3 regions of the Streptomyces sp. NPDC088794 genome follow, and region 2 is predicted to be linked to each of the others. Evidence: predicted binding sites of a transcription regulator. Region 2 holds the regulator's gene; each other region holds the start of a gene.
What was found. The regulator HrcA, encoded in region 2, represses chaperone genes, less so after heat shock. The targets are predictions, from matches to a motif close to TTNGCACTCNGNNNNNCNGAGTGCNAA.
Positions count from the first base shown of each region.

Region 1 (4,444 bases), on a different contig from region 2:
TCCCCGCGCCCCTTACGGGGCGCTGTCCCTGACCGGAGGTCATCAGCATGAGCGTTTCCGTCCGTATCCCGACCATCCTGCGGCCCTACACCGGCGGCGCGGCCGAGGTCGCGGCCGAAGGGGCCACCCTCGGCGAGGTCATCGCCGATCTGGAGAAGAACCACGCCGGTATCGCCGCGCGCGTGCTGGACGACCAGGGCAAGCTGCGGCGGTTCGTCAATGTGTACGTGAACGACGACGACGTGCGGTTCGAGCAGGGGCTCGAGACGGTCACCCCGGACGGGGCCGGTGTCTCGATCATCCCCGCCGTCGCCGGTGGCTGAACGTGGTTGATCGCGGCCGATAATTACCTTCGGTAACAGCGATTACGAAGAGTTCATCCGATTGCCCCCTCCGTGAGAGAAGCGGAGGGGGCAATTCAGTGGGGTTGAGCGAGGTACAGTTGGGGAACGCGCCGCCGATCCACGGGTCGGCCTCCCCGGAAACCTGCTGCACGGGCGACAAGAAGTAGCCAAAGTAAGCAGGTTTTTTGTGTGTTTTGCGCCTTTTATGGGGCCCGACTTGCCCTGAATTCTAATGAATTCTCGCCAGATTCCCGACCGGTCGTGCCCGGAATTCTCGTCGGATTGACCTGTTGCAGACGGCAGTTGGACGGATACATTCGGCCGCGGTCGACGCGTTCCGGCGCACGCCCCCAATCCGTGGGGGGTGAGGTCTGACCCGGATCCGCGAAGTGTGGATCTGTGCAAGGGCCAGTAATAGGGGAGTTAGGCATGGCTCAGGGCACCGTCAAGTGGTTCAACGCGGAGAAGGGGTACGGCTTCATCGCGGTCGACGGTGGTGCGGACGTCTTCGTCCATTACAGCGCCATTCAGATGGACGGCTACCGCACCCTGGAAGAGGGCCAGCGGGTCGAGTTCGAGATCTCGCAGGGTCAGAAGGGCCCGCAGGCCGACATGGTTCGCGTCACCGCCTGAACATTTCACATGGCGAGGGGTCCGCATCCGGCAGGGTGCGGGCCCCTCGCCGTGTCTGCGCGTGCCCTCGACGGTGCCCCGGCCGCCTGCCCGATCCCGAGAGCCGCTTGCGCCCGCCCGGCGCCCGACCACCACCCCTCAACGAGCCCGCTTCGCGGGCGCACCTTGCACTCTACGGGGGCGAGTGCTAATCATTGGCGTTAGCACTCTGAAGGTGAGAGTGACAAGAAGGACCGGGTCGGTGAGGCCCGCAGGCCAGGTGGGGCAAGGAACCACGGGGCATGCGAGCCGTCCGTCGCGGGCGCGGGCGCGGTCCGAAGGAATCACCCCCAGTCCTGGAGGGACCACTTCACATGGCCAAGATCATCGCGTTCGACGAGGAGGCGCGGCGCGGCCTCGAGCGCGGCATGAACCAGCTCGCGGACGCCGTGAAGGTGACGCTCGGCCCCAAGGGCCGCAACGTCGTCCTCGAGAAGAAGTGGGGCGCCCCCACGATCACCAACGATGGTGTCTCCATCGCCAAGGAGATCGAGCTCGAGGACCCGTACGAGAAGATCGGCGCCGAGCTGGTCAAGGAAGTCGCCAAGAAGACGGACGACGTCGCCGGTGACGGTACGACCACCGCGACCGTGCTCGCCCAGGCCCTCGTCAAGGAGGGTCTGCGCAACGTAGCCGCCGGCGCCAACCCGATGGCCCTCAAGCGCGGTATCGAGAAGGCCGTCGAGGCCGTCTCCGGTGCCCTGCTCGAGCAGGCCAAGGATGTCGAGACCAAGGAGCAGATCGCCTCCACGGCCTCCATCTCCGCCGCCGACACCCAGATCGGCGAGCTCATCGCCGAGGCGATGGACAAGGTCGGCAAGGAAGGCGTCATCACCGTCGAGGAGTCCCAGACCTTCGGTCTGGAGCTGGAGCTCACCGAGGGTATGCGCTTCGACAAGGGCTACATCTCGGCGTACTTCGCCACCGACATGGAGCGGATGGAGGCGTCGCTCGACGACCCCTACATCCTGATCGCCAACTCCAAGATCGGCTCCGTCAAGGACCTGCTCCCGCTCCTGGAGAAGGTCATGCAGTCGGGCAAGCCGCTGCTGATCATCGCCGAGGACGTCGAGGGCGAGGCCCTGTCGACCCTGGTCGTCAACAAGATCCGTGGCACCTTCAAGTCCGTCGCCGTCAAGGCCCCGGGCTTCGGTGACCGTCGCAAGGCCATGCTCGGCGACATCGCCATCCTCACGGGCGGCGAGGTCATCTCCGAGGAGGTCGGCCTCAAGCTGGAGAACGCGTCCCTGGACCTCCTGGGCCGCGCCCGCAAGGTCGTCATCACCAAGGACGAGACCACCATCGTCGACGGCGCCGGGTCCTCGGACCAGGTCGGCGGCCGGGTCAACCAGATCCGCGCCGAGATCGAGAACAGCGACTCGGACTACGACCGCGAGAAGCTCCAGGAGCGCCTGGCGAAGCTCGCCGGTGGCGTCGCCGTCATCAAGGCCGGTGCCGCGACCGAGGTGGAGCTCAAGGAGCGCAAGCACCGCATCGAGGACGCCGTGCGCAACGCCAAGGCGGCCGTCGAGGAGGGCATCGTCGCCGGTGGTGGCGTGGCCCTGCTGCAGGCCTCCGCGGTGTTCGAGAAGCTGGAGCTGACGGGTGACGAGGCGACCGGCGCCAACGCCGTGAAGCTCGCCCTGGAGGCCCCGCTCAAGCAGATCGCCGTCAACGGTGGTCTCGAGGGCGGCGTCGTGGTCGAGAAGGTCCGCAACCTGACCGTGGGTTGGGGTCTGAACGCGGCCACCGGCGAGTACGTCGACATGATCGCCGAGGGCATCATCGACCCGGCGAAGGTCACGCGTTCCGCTCTGCAGAACGCCGCGTCCATCGCCGCGCTGTTCCTCACCACCGAGGCCGTCATCGCCGACAAGCCGGAGAAGGCCGCCGCGCCGGCCGGCGGCGGCATGCCGGGCGGTGACATGGACTTCTGATCGACCGGTTCCGGTTGATCAACGTCCTTACGGAGGGCGGCACTTCCTGTTCCGACAGGGGGTGCCGCCCTTCGGCGTGTCCGGGATCACAGGGCGAGGTGTCGGTGGGGCGGAATGAGATCGCCGGCGCGGGTGTTGAACATTGACCGACGTTCAATGCGCGCGCACATACCATCCGGTACCTCAAGGAGTTCCCCCACGTGACCGCCACCGCCTTTCCCGCCGGCTCCCCCTCCCGCGCAGCCGAGATCCTCTCCCGCCCGATCACCCTGGGCGGCCTGACGGTCCCCAACCGCATCGTGATGGCCCCGATGACCCGCCAGTTCTCCCCGGGCGGCATCCCCGGCGAGAACGTGGCCTCGTACTACGCGCGCCGCGCCGGAGCGGGCGTCGGTCTCGTCGTCACCGAGGGCACGTACGTCGGACACGAGTCGGCCGGGCAGAGCGACCGCATCCCGCGGTTCCACGGCGAGGAGCAGCTGGCGGGCTGGGCGAAGGTCGCCGACGCGGTGCACGCGGCGGGCGGGCGGATCGTGCCGCAGCTGTGGCACATCGGCATGGTGCGCGAGCAGGGCCAGCCGCCGTACGCCGACGCCCCCGCGGTCGGCCCCTCCGGGCTGCGGATCGGCGCCACCGAGCCCACCGGCAGGGCGATGACCCAGGACGACCTGGACGACGTCATCGACGCCTTCGTCGAGGCCGCGGTCGCCGCCGAGCGGATCGGCTTCGACGGGGTCGAACTGCACGGCGCCCACGGCTACCTGCTCGACCAGTTCCTGTGGGCGGGCACCAACCGCCGCAGCGACTCCTACGGCGGTGACCCGGTCGCCCGTACCAAGTTCGCGGCGGAGATCGTGGGGTCGGTCCGGGAGGCCGTGTCCCCCGACTTCCCGATCATCTTCCGCTACTCGCAGTGGAAGCAGGACGTCTACAAGGCCCGCCTGGCCGAGACCCCCGAGGAGCTGGAGTCGATCCTGGCGCCCCTCGCGGCGGCCGGCGTCGACGCCTTCCACGCCTCCACCCGCCGCTACTGGCTCCCCGAGTTCGACGGCTCCGACCTCAACCTGGCCGGGTGGACCAAGAAGCTCACCGGCAAGCCCGTCATCACCGTCGGCTCGGTCGGCCTCGACGGCGACTTCCTCAAGGGCTTCCGCGGCGAGGGCGCCCCGCTCAAGGGCATCGACGACCTGCTGGACGCCCTGGAGCGAGAGGAGTACGACATGGTCGCCGTCGGCCGCGCCCTGCTCCAGGACCCGGAGTGGGCCTCGAAGGTCCTGGCGGGCCGCTTCGACGAACTGAAGCCGTACGACGCGGCGGCGCTGAAGACCCTGAGCTGAGAGACCGAAGGCCGGATCCGGGGCGGTGACCGCGGGAGGGTGCTCGGCTAGCGTTCCGTCGTATGCGGATCATCCATCTGTCCGACACGCATCTGGACCGCACCGACGCCCCCAACCGGCACGGTGTCAACGCGACCGAATCCCTCCGTCTCAT
Region 1 covers NZ_JBIVKB010000004.1:165,107-169,550, forward strand. The annotation lists gene ACIP6U_RS13260 (MoaD/ThiS family protein) at 48-323, shown strand; gene ACIP6U_RS13265 (cold-shock protein) at 774-977, shown strand; gene groL (chaperonin GroEL) at 1,331-2,953, shown strand; gene ACIP6U_RS13275 (NADH:flavin oxidoreductase) at 3,154-4,290, shown strand; gene ACIP6U_RS13280 (metallophosphoesterase) at 4,353-4,444, shown strand, end outside.
Region 1: the regulator HrcA is predicted to act here: its motif matches at 1,142-1,168, upstream of groL (chaperonin GroEL).

Region 2 (4,444 bases):
CGTCGGGCGCTCCTCGCCGCGCAGTTGGGCCAGTTCGCGCAGCAGGCGTTCCTGCTCCGGGTCCAGCTTGCTCGGGGTCATGACCTCGACGTGCACGATGAGGTCGCCCCGGCCGCCGCCGCGCAGATGCGTGACGCCGCGGCCGTGCAGCGGGATCGACTGGCCGGACTGGGTGCCGGGCCTGATGTCGACCTCCTCCAGACCGTCCAGCGTCTCCAGCGGCACCTTCGTGCCGAGGGAGGCCGCGGTCATCGGGAGGGTCACCGTGCAGTGCAGGTCGTCACCGCGCCGCTGGAACATCGCGTGCGGCAGCTCGTGGATCTCCACGTACAGGTCACCGGCGGGGCCGCCGCCGGGGCCGACCTCGCCCTCGCCCGCGAGCTGGATCCGGGTGCCGTTGTCGACGCCGGCCGGGATCTTGACCGTCAGCGTGCGACGCGAGCGGATCCGGCCGTCGCCCGCGCACTCCGGGCAGGGGGTCGGTACGACCGTGCCGAAGCCCTGGCACTGGGGGCAGGGGCGGGAGGTCATGACCTGGCCGAGGAAGGACCGGGTGACCTGGGACACCTCGCCGCGACCGCGGCACATGTCACAGGTCTGGGCCGAGGTCCCCGGCGCCGCGCCCTCACCGTTGCAGGTGGTGCAGACGATCGCCGTGTCGACCTGGATGTCCTTCGTGGTGCCGAAGGCCGCCTCGTCCAGCTCGATGTCCAGCCGGATCATGGCGTCCTGGCCCCGGCGGGTCCGCGAGCGCGGGCCGCGCTGCGAGGCCGTGCCGAAGAACGCGTCCATGATGTCCGAGAAGTTCCCGAAGCCGCCCGCGCCGAAGCCGCCGGCACCGCCGCCGGCCTGCGAGAGCGGGTCGCCGCCGAGGTCGTAGACCTGCTTCTTCTGCGGGTCCGACAACACCTCGTAGGCGGCGTTGATCTCCTTGAACCGCTCCTGGGTCTTCGGATCCGGGTTGACGTCCGGGTGCAGCTCGCGCGCGAGCCGACGGAACGCCTTCTTGATCTCATCCTGCGACGCGTCGCGGCGCACGCCGAGAACGGCGTAGTAGTCCGTGGCCACTTACGACTCCGCCAGGATCTGTCCGACGTACCGTGCCACTGCGCGTACCGCTCCCATCGTTCCCGGGTAATCCATGCGGGTCGGTCCGACCACGCCGAGCTTGGCGACTGCCTCGCCGCCCGAACCGTAGCCCACCGACACCACGGAAGTGGAGTTGAGTCCCTCGTAGGCGTTCTCGTGACCGATGCGTACGGTCATGCCCGAATCCCCTGCCTCGCCAAGCAACTTGAGGAGTACGACATGTTCCTCCAAGGCCTCCAGAACGGGGCGGATGGTGAGGGGGAAGTCATGTCCGAAACGGGTGAGATTGGCCGTTCCGCCGATCACCAGCCGCTCCTCGTTCTCCTCGACGAGTGTCTCCAGGAGGGTGGAGAGCACCGTCGAGACCGTGCCGCGGTCCTCGACGTCGAAGGCGTCGGGGAGGTCCTCCACGAGCCGGGGGACGTCGGAGAACCGGCGGCCCGCGACCGTGCTGTTGAGCCGCGCCCGCAGATCCGCGAGCGAGGTCTCCCCGAAGGGCGCCGGGCAGTCCACCATGCGCTGCTCGACCCGGCCCGTGTCCGTGATCAGCACCAGCATCAGCCGGGCCGGAGCCAGTGCGAGCAGCTCCACGTGGCGCACGGTCGAGCGGGTCAGCGAGGGGTACTGCACGACGGCGACCTGCCGGGTGAGCTGCGCGAGCAGCCGTACCGTGCGGGCCACGACGTCGTCGAGGTCGACGGCGCCGTCCAGGAAGTTCTGGATGGCGCGCCGCTCGGGGCCGCTCATCGGCTTGACGCCGGCGAGCTTGTCGACGAACAGCCGGTAGCCCTTGTCGGTGGGGATGCGCCCGGCGCTGGTGTGCGGCTGGGCGATGAAGCCCTCGTCCTCCAGGGCCGCCATGTCGTTGCGCACCGTCGCCGGGGAGACGCCGAGGTTGTGCCGCTCGGTGAGGGCCTTCGACCCGACCGGCTCCTCGGTGCCGACATAGTCCTGGACGATGGCGCGCAGCACCTGGAGCCGTCGTTCACTCAACATCGCGCACACCTCCCGAACTCGTCCCCTGGGCGCTTCGCCTGGCACTCTGTCCAGCCGAGTGCCAGCATTCCCCGGCCAGTGTACGGCGGAGGGGTACTCCCCGGGCAAGGACGGCCTGCGGAGCGACCCCGTAGAGCTAGCGTCGCCGTATGACGGTGACTTGGGAAGAGCTGGGGTGGGAGCGGCTGGCGCAGGGAGTCGGCCGGTGCCGCCTGCCCGGCTGGGACTGCACGGCGGGGCTGGTCGTCGGGGACGGCACGGCGCTCGTGATCGACTCGGGGTCGAGCCTGGCGGAGGGCGCGCTGCTGCGGACGCGCGCGCAGGCGCTCGCCGGCCACCGTGTGACCCATCTCGCGCTCACGCACCCGCATTTCGACCATGTCTTCGGGGCGGCGGCGTTCGCGGGCGCGGAGGTCCTCGGCGTCGTGGGCCTGGACGTGATGTCCGTCCACGCGCGCGAGGAGCTGCGGGCGGACGCGGTGCGCAACGGGCTGGACGAGCGGGCGGCGACCGAGGCCGCGGACACGCTCGTCGCGCCGCGCCACCAGGTCTCCGGCGAGTGGACGCTCGACCTGGGCGACGGCCGCCAGGTCCTGCTGGCGAACGTCGGCCCGGGCCACACCGCCCACGACCTCGCGGTCCTCGTCCCTGCCCTGCCCGACTCCCCCGCGGTGGTGTTCTGCGGCGACCTGGTCGAGGAGTCCGGCGAACCCCAGGCGGGCCCCGACGCCGTACCGTCCCACTGGCCCGCCGCCCTCGACCGCCTCCTCGACCTCGGCGGCGAGGACGCGCTGTACGTGCCGGGGCACGGGGCGGTGGTGGACGCGGGGTTCGTGCGGGGGCAGCGGGACGAGCTGGCGGCACGCTTCGGCGTCTCACCATGAGGTCGGCCACGGCGTGTCGCCGCCATCTGTACGGCGTCACCGCGGCGCTTCTCCTATCGTCATCCGAATGCGCCAGTACTCCGCCGATCTGACCCCGCCGTGGAAGAAGCCGAAGCCCGTCCCCGAGGTCGCGGCGGAGGCCGGACTGGTCGTGGAGGAGCCCGGCACCGGTTTCTGCGGCGCGGTGATCCGCTGCGAGGCGGGCACGGTGACCCTGGAGGACCGCTTCGGCAAGCACCGGGTCTTCCCGCTGGAGCCGCGCGGGTTCCTCCTGGAGGGCCGCGTGGTGACCCTCGTACGCCCCGCCTCGGGCCCCGCCCGTCCCTCCCGCACGGCATCCGGTTCGGTCGCCGTGCCGGGCGCACGCGCGCGTGTGGCGCGTGCCGGGCGCATCTACGTCGAGGGGCGGCACGACGCGGAACTGGTCGAGCGGGTGTGGGGCGACGACCTGCGCGTGGAGGGCGTGGTCGTGGAGTACCTGGAGGGCGTGGACGATCTGCCCGCCATCGTGGACGAGTTCGGCCCGGGACCCGACGCCCGGCTCGGCATCCTGGTGGACCACCTGGTGCCCGGCACCAAGGAGTGGCGGATCGCCCAGGCGGTGACGAGCGAGCACGCCCTGGTCGTCGGCCACCCGTACATCGACATCTGGGAGGCCGTGAAACCGTCCTCCCTCGGCATCGAGGCGTGGCCCCGGATCCCGCACGGCCAGGACTGGAAGACGGGCGTGTGCCGAGCCCTCGGCTGGCCGGAAAACACCGGTGCGGCCTGGCAGGCGATCCTGGGCCGGGTGCGGTCGTACAAGGACCTGGAGCCGGAGCTGCTGGGACGCGTGGAGGAACTGATCGACTTCGTCACGGCACCCGGCGACTGAGCGCCGAGCACCCCGACGGTTCAGTCCACCAGGTCCCGCACCACCGCGTCCGCCAACAGCCGCCCCCGCAGCGTCAGCACCGCCCGCTCCTGCGCGTACGGGCCCTCCTGGAGCAGTCCGTCCGCGAGCGCCCGGTGTGCGGCCTTCAGGCCCTGCTCGTGCAGCAGCGACAGCGGTACGCCCTCGCGCAGGCGCAGTTCCAGCAGGATGCGCTCCACGCGCCGGTCCTCGTCCGAGAGGAGCTCGCGGCCCGCGCCCGGCGATCGTCCCGCCGCCAGGGCCGCCGCGTACGCGCCCGGGTGTTTCACGTTCCACCAGCGCACCCCGCCCACGTGGGAGTGGGCGCCGGGGCCCGCGCCCCACCAGTCGGCGCCGCGCCAGTACAGCTCGTTGTGGAGGCAGCGGCCGGCGTCGGAGGTGGCCCAGTTGGAGACCTCGTACCAGTCGAATCCGGCCGCGGAGAGCATGTCCTCGGCGATCAGGTACCGGTCCGCGTGGACGTCGTCGTCGGTCATCGGGACCTCGCCGCGGCGGATACGACGGGCCAGCTGGGTGCCCTCCTCGACGATCAGGGCGTACGCGCTGACGTGGTCGGGGCCGG
Region 2 covers NZ_JBIVKB010000008.1:111,172-115,615, forward strand. The annotation lists gene dnaJ (molecular chaperone DnaJ) at 1-1,068, opposite strand, end outside; gene hrcA (heat-inducible transcriptional repressor HrcA) at 1,069-2,085, opposite strand; gene ACIP6U_RS23210 (MBL fold metallo-hydrolase) at 2,235-2,969, shown strand; gene ACIP6U_RS23215 (DUF3097 domain-containing protein) at 3,037-3,843, shown strand; gene hemW (radical SAM family heme chaperone HemW) at 3,864-4,444, opposite strand, start outside.

Region 3 (4,444 bases), on a different contig from region 2:
CGAGCAGTCGTACAAAATGACAAAAATGGGTCGTTCTGGGGTCGGCGGGTCCGTGGCGGAATCGCCGTGCTCGCCGTCGCCGCCCTCGCCGCCGGCTGTGCGCAGGACGGCGGCCCGGACGGTGGGGCTGGGCGCGGGCACGGGCATGCGGTGCGGCCGGCGCCGGGCCAGCAGGTGCTCAAGGCGGCACCCGCCCGTGCCCTCGACGCGTACGCCACGCGACTGCGTGCCGCCCATGCCGCCCGGGTCGCCGCCGCGAAGCGCTGGGGCCTGCGGACGGTCCCGCTGACCGCGCCCGCCGCCCCCGCGCACAAGCCGGAGATCACCGCCCGCAAGGGCTTCGAGGTGGACGACCAGGAGGAGTTGAACCTCCCGCCGGTCTTCACCACGATCCCCACCAAGGAGAAGGTCGTCTTCCTCACCATCGACGACGGCGCCGAGAAGGACCCGGCGTTCCTGCGGATGATGAGCGACCTGAAGATCCCGTACACGGCCTTCCTCAGCGACTACCTGATCAAGGACGACTACCCGTACTTCAAGAAGATGCAGGACCGGGGCGTCGTCCTGAACAACCACACCCTCCACCACCCCTACCTGCCGGCCCTGTCCTACCGCCGCCAGAAGCACGAGATCTGCGGCATGCAGGACGTGATCGAGAAGCGGTACGGCAAGCGCCCCACCCTCTTCCGCCCGCCCTTCGGCAACTACAACCAGGACACCCTGCGCGCCGCCAAGGACTGCGGCATCAAGTACGCGCCGATCTGGGACGAGGAGGTCTTCGTCGACCACTGGGAGTACCGCGAGTGGGACCGGGACCTGCACCCCGGCGACATCGTGCTCAGCCACTTCCGGGGCCGCGAGGACTGGAAGGGCACCATGCCCGACATGGTCCGCCGCTTCCTCGACAAGGTCACGGCCCAGGGCTACGCGGTGGCCCGGCTGGAGGACTACCTGTGAAAACGCGGGGCCGGGGCCTGCTGGCCGGCGTCCTCGCGGCCGCGCTGCTCGCCGGCTGCGCCCAGTCCGTCGACCCGATCGAGCGGCTGGGCAGGAAGGCGGCCCAGCGGGTACGCCCGCACGGGCCGGCCGGCGCCGCGCAGCCGCCGTACCGCCGCTGGGGCCTGACCGCCCCCCTCGCCCCGGCCCCGCGGGCCGTCCGACTCCCGGCCGCCCGCTCGGCAGGTCCGGGGCTGCCTCCGGTCCTCTCCCATGTCCCCACCCGCGACAAGGTGGTCTTCCTCACGTACGACGACGGCGCCGAGCAGGACCCGCGCTTCGTCGACATGGTCCGCGAACTCCGGCTGCCCGTCAGCATGTTCCTCACCGACAGCGTGGTGGGACCGGGCTACGGCCACTTCGCGCGGCTCCAGTCGGTCGGCGCGAGCATCCAGAACCACACTCTCGACCACGCCGCCCTGCGCGGCCTGCCCTACCTCGGCCAGCGCGCCGAGATCTGCGGCCAGCAGGACAAACTCCGCGCCCGCTTCGGCCTCCGCCCCCGCCTGTTCCGCCCGCCCTACGGCACGTACGACACGACGACGCTGCGGGCGGCGGGGGACTGCGGGGTGTCGGCGGTGGTGCTGTGGCGGGCCGCGGCGGCAGACGACGGCGCGCTGACATACGACGGCGGGGCGCGGCGGCTGCGGCCGGGCGACATCGTGTCGATCCCCTCGGACGAGACAGCGGGCCTGACCCTGCGGGAACGGACGGTAGGGGTACTGCGGGAGGCGGAGAAGGCGGGACTTACGGTGGGACGGCTGGAGGATTACGTCTAGGGCGAGGTCTCGATGCCGGTCGTGATTTCAGCCCGTCCGGCGTTTGAGGACAAGGCCGTCCAGGCCGATGAACCCCGCCGAAACGCCGTAGGCATTGGCACTCCGCTTGACCGAGTGCTAATCGCGGTCATAGTCTCGGTTCTGGCACTCGCCACTGGGGAGTGCCAATAGCGACGGGCAGGTCCGGCACCCGCGACGACGGATCCACCTGGTCGCCACCTCAGACAGTTAACCCCGTGAGATCTCCGAAGGGGGAGGTCGGATCGTGACGACCGCCAGCTCCAAGGTTGCCATCAAGCCGCTTGAGGACCGCATTGTGGTCCAGCCGCTCGACGCCGAGCAGACCACGGCCTCTGGCCTGGTCATCCCGGACACCGCGAAGGAGAAGCCCCAGGAGGGCGTCGTCCTCGCTGTGGGCCCGGGCCGCTTCGAGAACGGCGAGCGCCTGCCGCTCGACGTCAAGACCGGCGACATCGTGCTGTACAGCAAGTACGGCGGCACCGAAGTGAAGTACAGCGGCGAGGAGTACCTCGTCCTCTCGGCTCGCGACGTTCTCGCGATCATCGAGAAGTAATTCACTTCGCTTCACCCAGTTTTGCAGTGAGCTGCGCCCCTGGCCCCCGCGACCTTATGAAGCCGGGCGTCGGGGGCGTGGTTCGTTTCACCCACGTTTTCCGAGAGGGCTGAACCGCTCCCATGGCGAAGATCCTGAAGTTCGACGAGGACGCCCGTCGCGCCCTCGAGCGCGGCGTCAACAAGCTTGCCGACACGGTCAAGGTGACGATCGGCCCCAAGGGCCGCAACGTCGTCATCGACAAGAAGTTCGGCGCACCCACCATCACCAACGACGGTGTCACCATCGCCCGCGAGGTCGAGCTCGACGACCCGTACGAGAACCTCGGCGCCCAGCTGGTGAAGGAGGTGGCGACCAAGACCAACGACATCGCGGGTGACGGTACGACCACCGCCACCGTGCTGGCCCAGGCGCTCGTCCGCGAGGGCCTGCGCAACGTCGCCGCCGGCGCCTCCCCGGCCGCCCTGAAGAAGGGCATCGACGCGGCCGTCGCCGCCGTCTCCGAGGAGCTGCTCGCCACCGCGCGCCCGATCGACGACAAAGCCGACATCGCGGCCGTCGCCGGTCTGTCCGCGCAGGACAGCCAGGTCGGCGAGCTCATCGCCGAGGCGATGGACAAGGTCGGCAAGGACGGTGTCATCACCGTCGAGGAGTCCAACACCTTCGGTCTGGAGCTGGACTTCACCGAGGGCATGGCCTTCGACAAGGGCTACCTGTCGCCGTACTTCGTCACGGACCAGGAGCGCATGGAGGCTGTCCTCGACGAGCCCTACATCCTCATCACGCAGGGCAAGATCGGCGCCATCGCCGACCTGCTGCCGCTGCTGGAGAAGGTCATCCAGGCCAACTCCTCCAAGCCGCTGCTGATCATCGCCGAGGACGTCGAGGGCGAGGCCCTGTCGACCCTGGTCGTCAACAAGATCCGCGGCACCTTCAACGCGGTCGCGGTCAAGGCCCCCGGCTTCGGCGACCGCCGCAAGGCGATGCTGGAGGACCTGGCGATCCTCACCGGCGCCACGGTCGTCTCCGAGGAGGTCGGCCTCAAGCTCGACCAGGTCAACCTGGACGTGCTCGGCTCCGCCCGCCGCGTCACGGTCACCAAGGACGACACCACGGTCGTCGACGGGGCCGGCGACTCCGGCGCGGTCACCGGCCGTGTCGCCCAGATCAAGGCCGAGATCGAGAACACCGACTCCGACTGGGACCGCGAGAAGCTCCAGGAGCGCCTCGCGAAGCTGGCCGGCGGCGTGTGCGTGATCAAGGTCGGCGCCGCCACCGAGGTGGAGCTGAAGGAGAAGAAGCACCGTCTGGAGGACGCCATCTCCGCGACCCGCGCCGCGGTCGAGGAGGGCATCGTCTCCGGTGGTGGCTCCGCGCTCGTCCACGCCGCGAAGGTGCTGGAGGGCGGCCTGGGCAAGACCGGCGACGAGGCCACCGGTGTCGCCGTCGTGCGCCGCGCGGTCGTCGAGCCGCTGCGCTGGATCGCGGAGAACGCGGGCCTCGAGGGCTACGTCATCACTGCGAAGGTCGCCGAGCTGGAGAAGGGCCAGGGCTTCAACGCCGCCACCGGCGAGTACGGCGACCTGGTCAAGGCCGGCGTCATCGACCCGGTCAAGGTCACCCGCTCCGCCCTGGAGAACGCCGCCTCCATCGCCTCCCTGCTCCTCACGACCGAGACCCTGGTCGTCGAGAAGAAGGAAGAGGAAGAGCCGGCCGCCGCCGGTGGCCACAGCCACTCCCACTGACGCACGTCGGTGAACAACCGAAGGCCCGGCACCCCTCAGGGGGCGCCGGGCCTTCGCGCTGCCGGGCACGCCCTGCGAAGGGGCGCGCGGATCCGCTGGAGCGGGGCGAGTGGCCGAGTCGGCACAGCCACCGACTCCGACCCGCGGATTCCGGTGCCGTGATTCCCTGCACCACCTGGCGGGACGCCTCCCGCCGCCGTCACTGCGGCCCGTACTTCCGCCCGGTCTTCGACGTGACCCCGCCGAGCAGGGCCTGCGGAGTGATCTTCGCCAGGCCCATCAGCACCTTGTAGCGCGGATCGGGGATCGACAGCGACTTGCCGCGCGCCAGATCGTGCAGCGCCGCCGCG
Region 3 covers NZ_JBIVKB010000002.1:583,268-587,711, reverse strand. The annotation lists gene ACIP6U_RS07210 (polysaccharide deacetylase family protein) at 1-957, shown strand, start outside; gene ACIP6U_RS07205 (polysaccharide deacetylase family protein) at 954-1,775, shown strand; gene groES (co-chaperone GroES) at 2,041-2,349, shown strand; gene groL (chaperonin GroEL) at 2,472-4,094, shown strand; gene ACIP6U_RS07190 (SDR family NAD(P)-dependent oxidoreductase) at 4,294-4,444, opposite strand, start outside.
Region 3: the regulator HrcA is predicted to act here: its motif matches at 1,870-1,896, upstream of groES (co-chaperone GroES).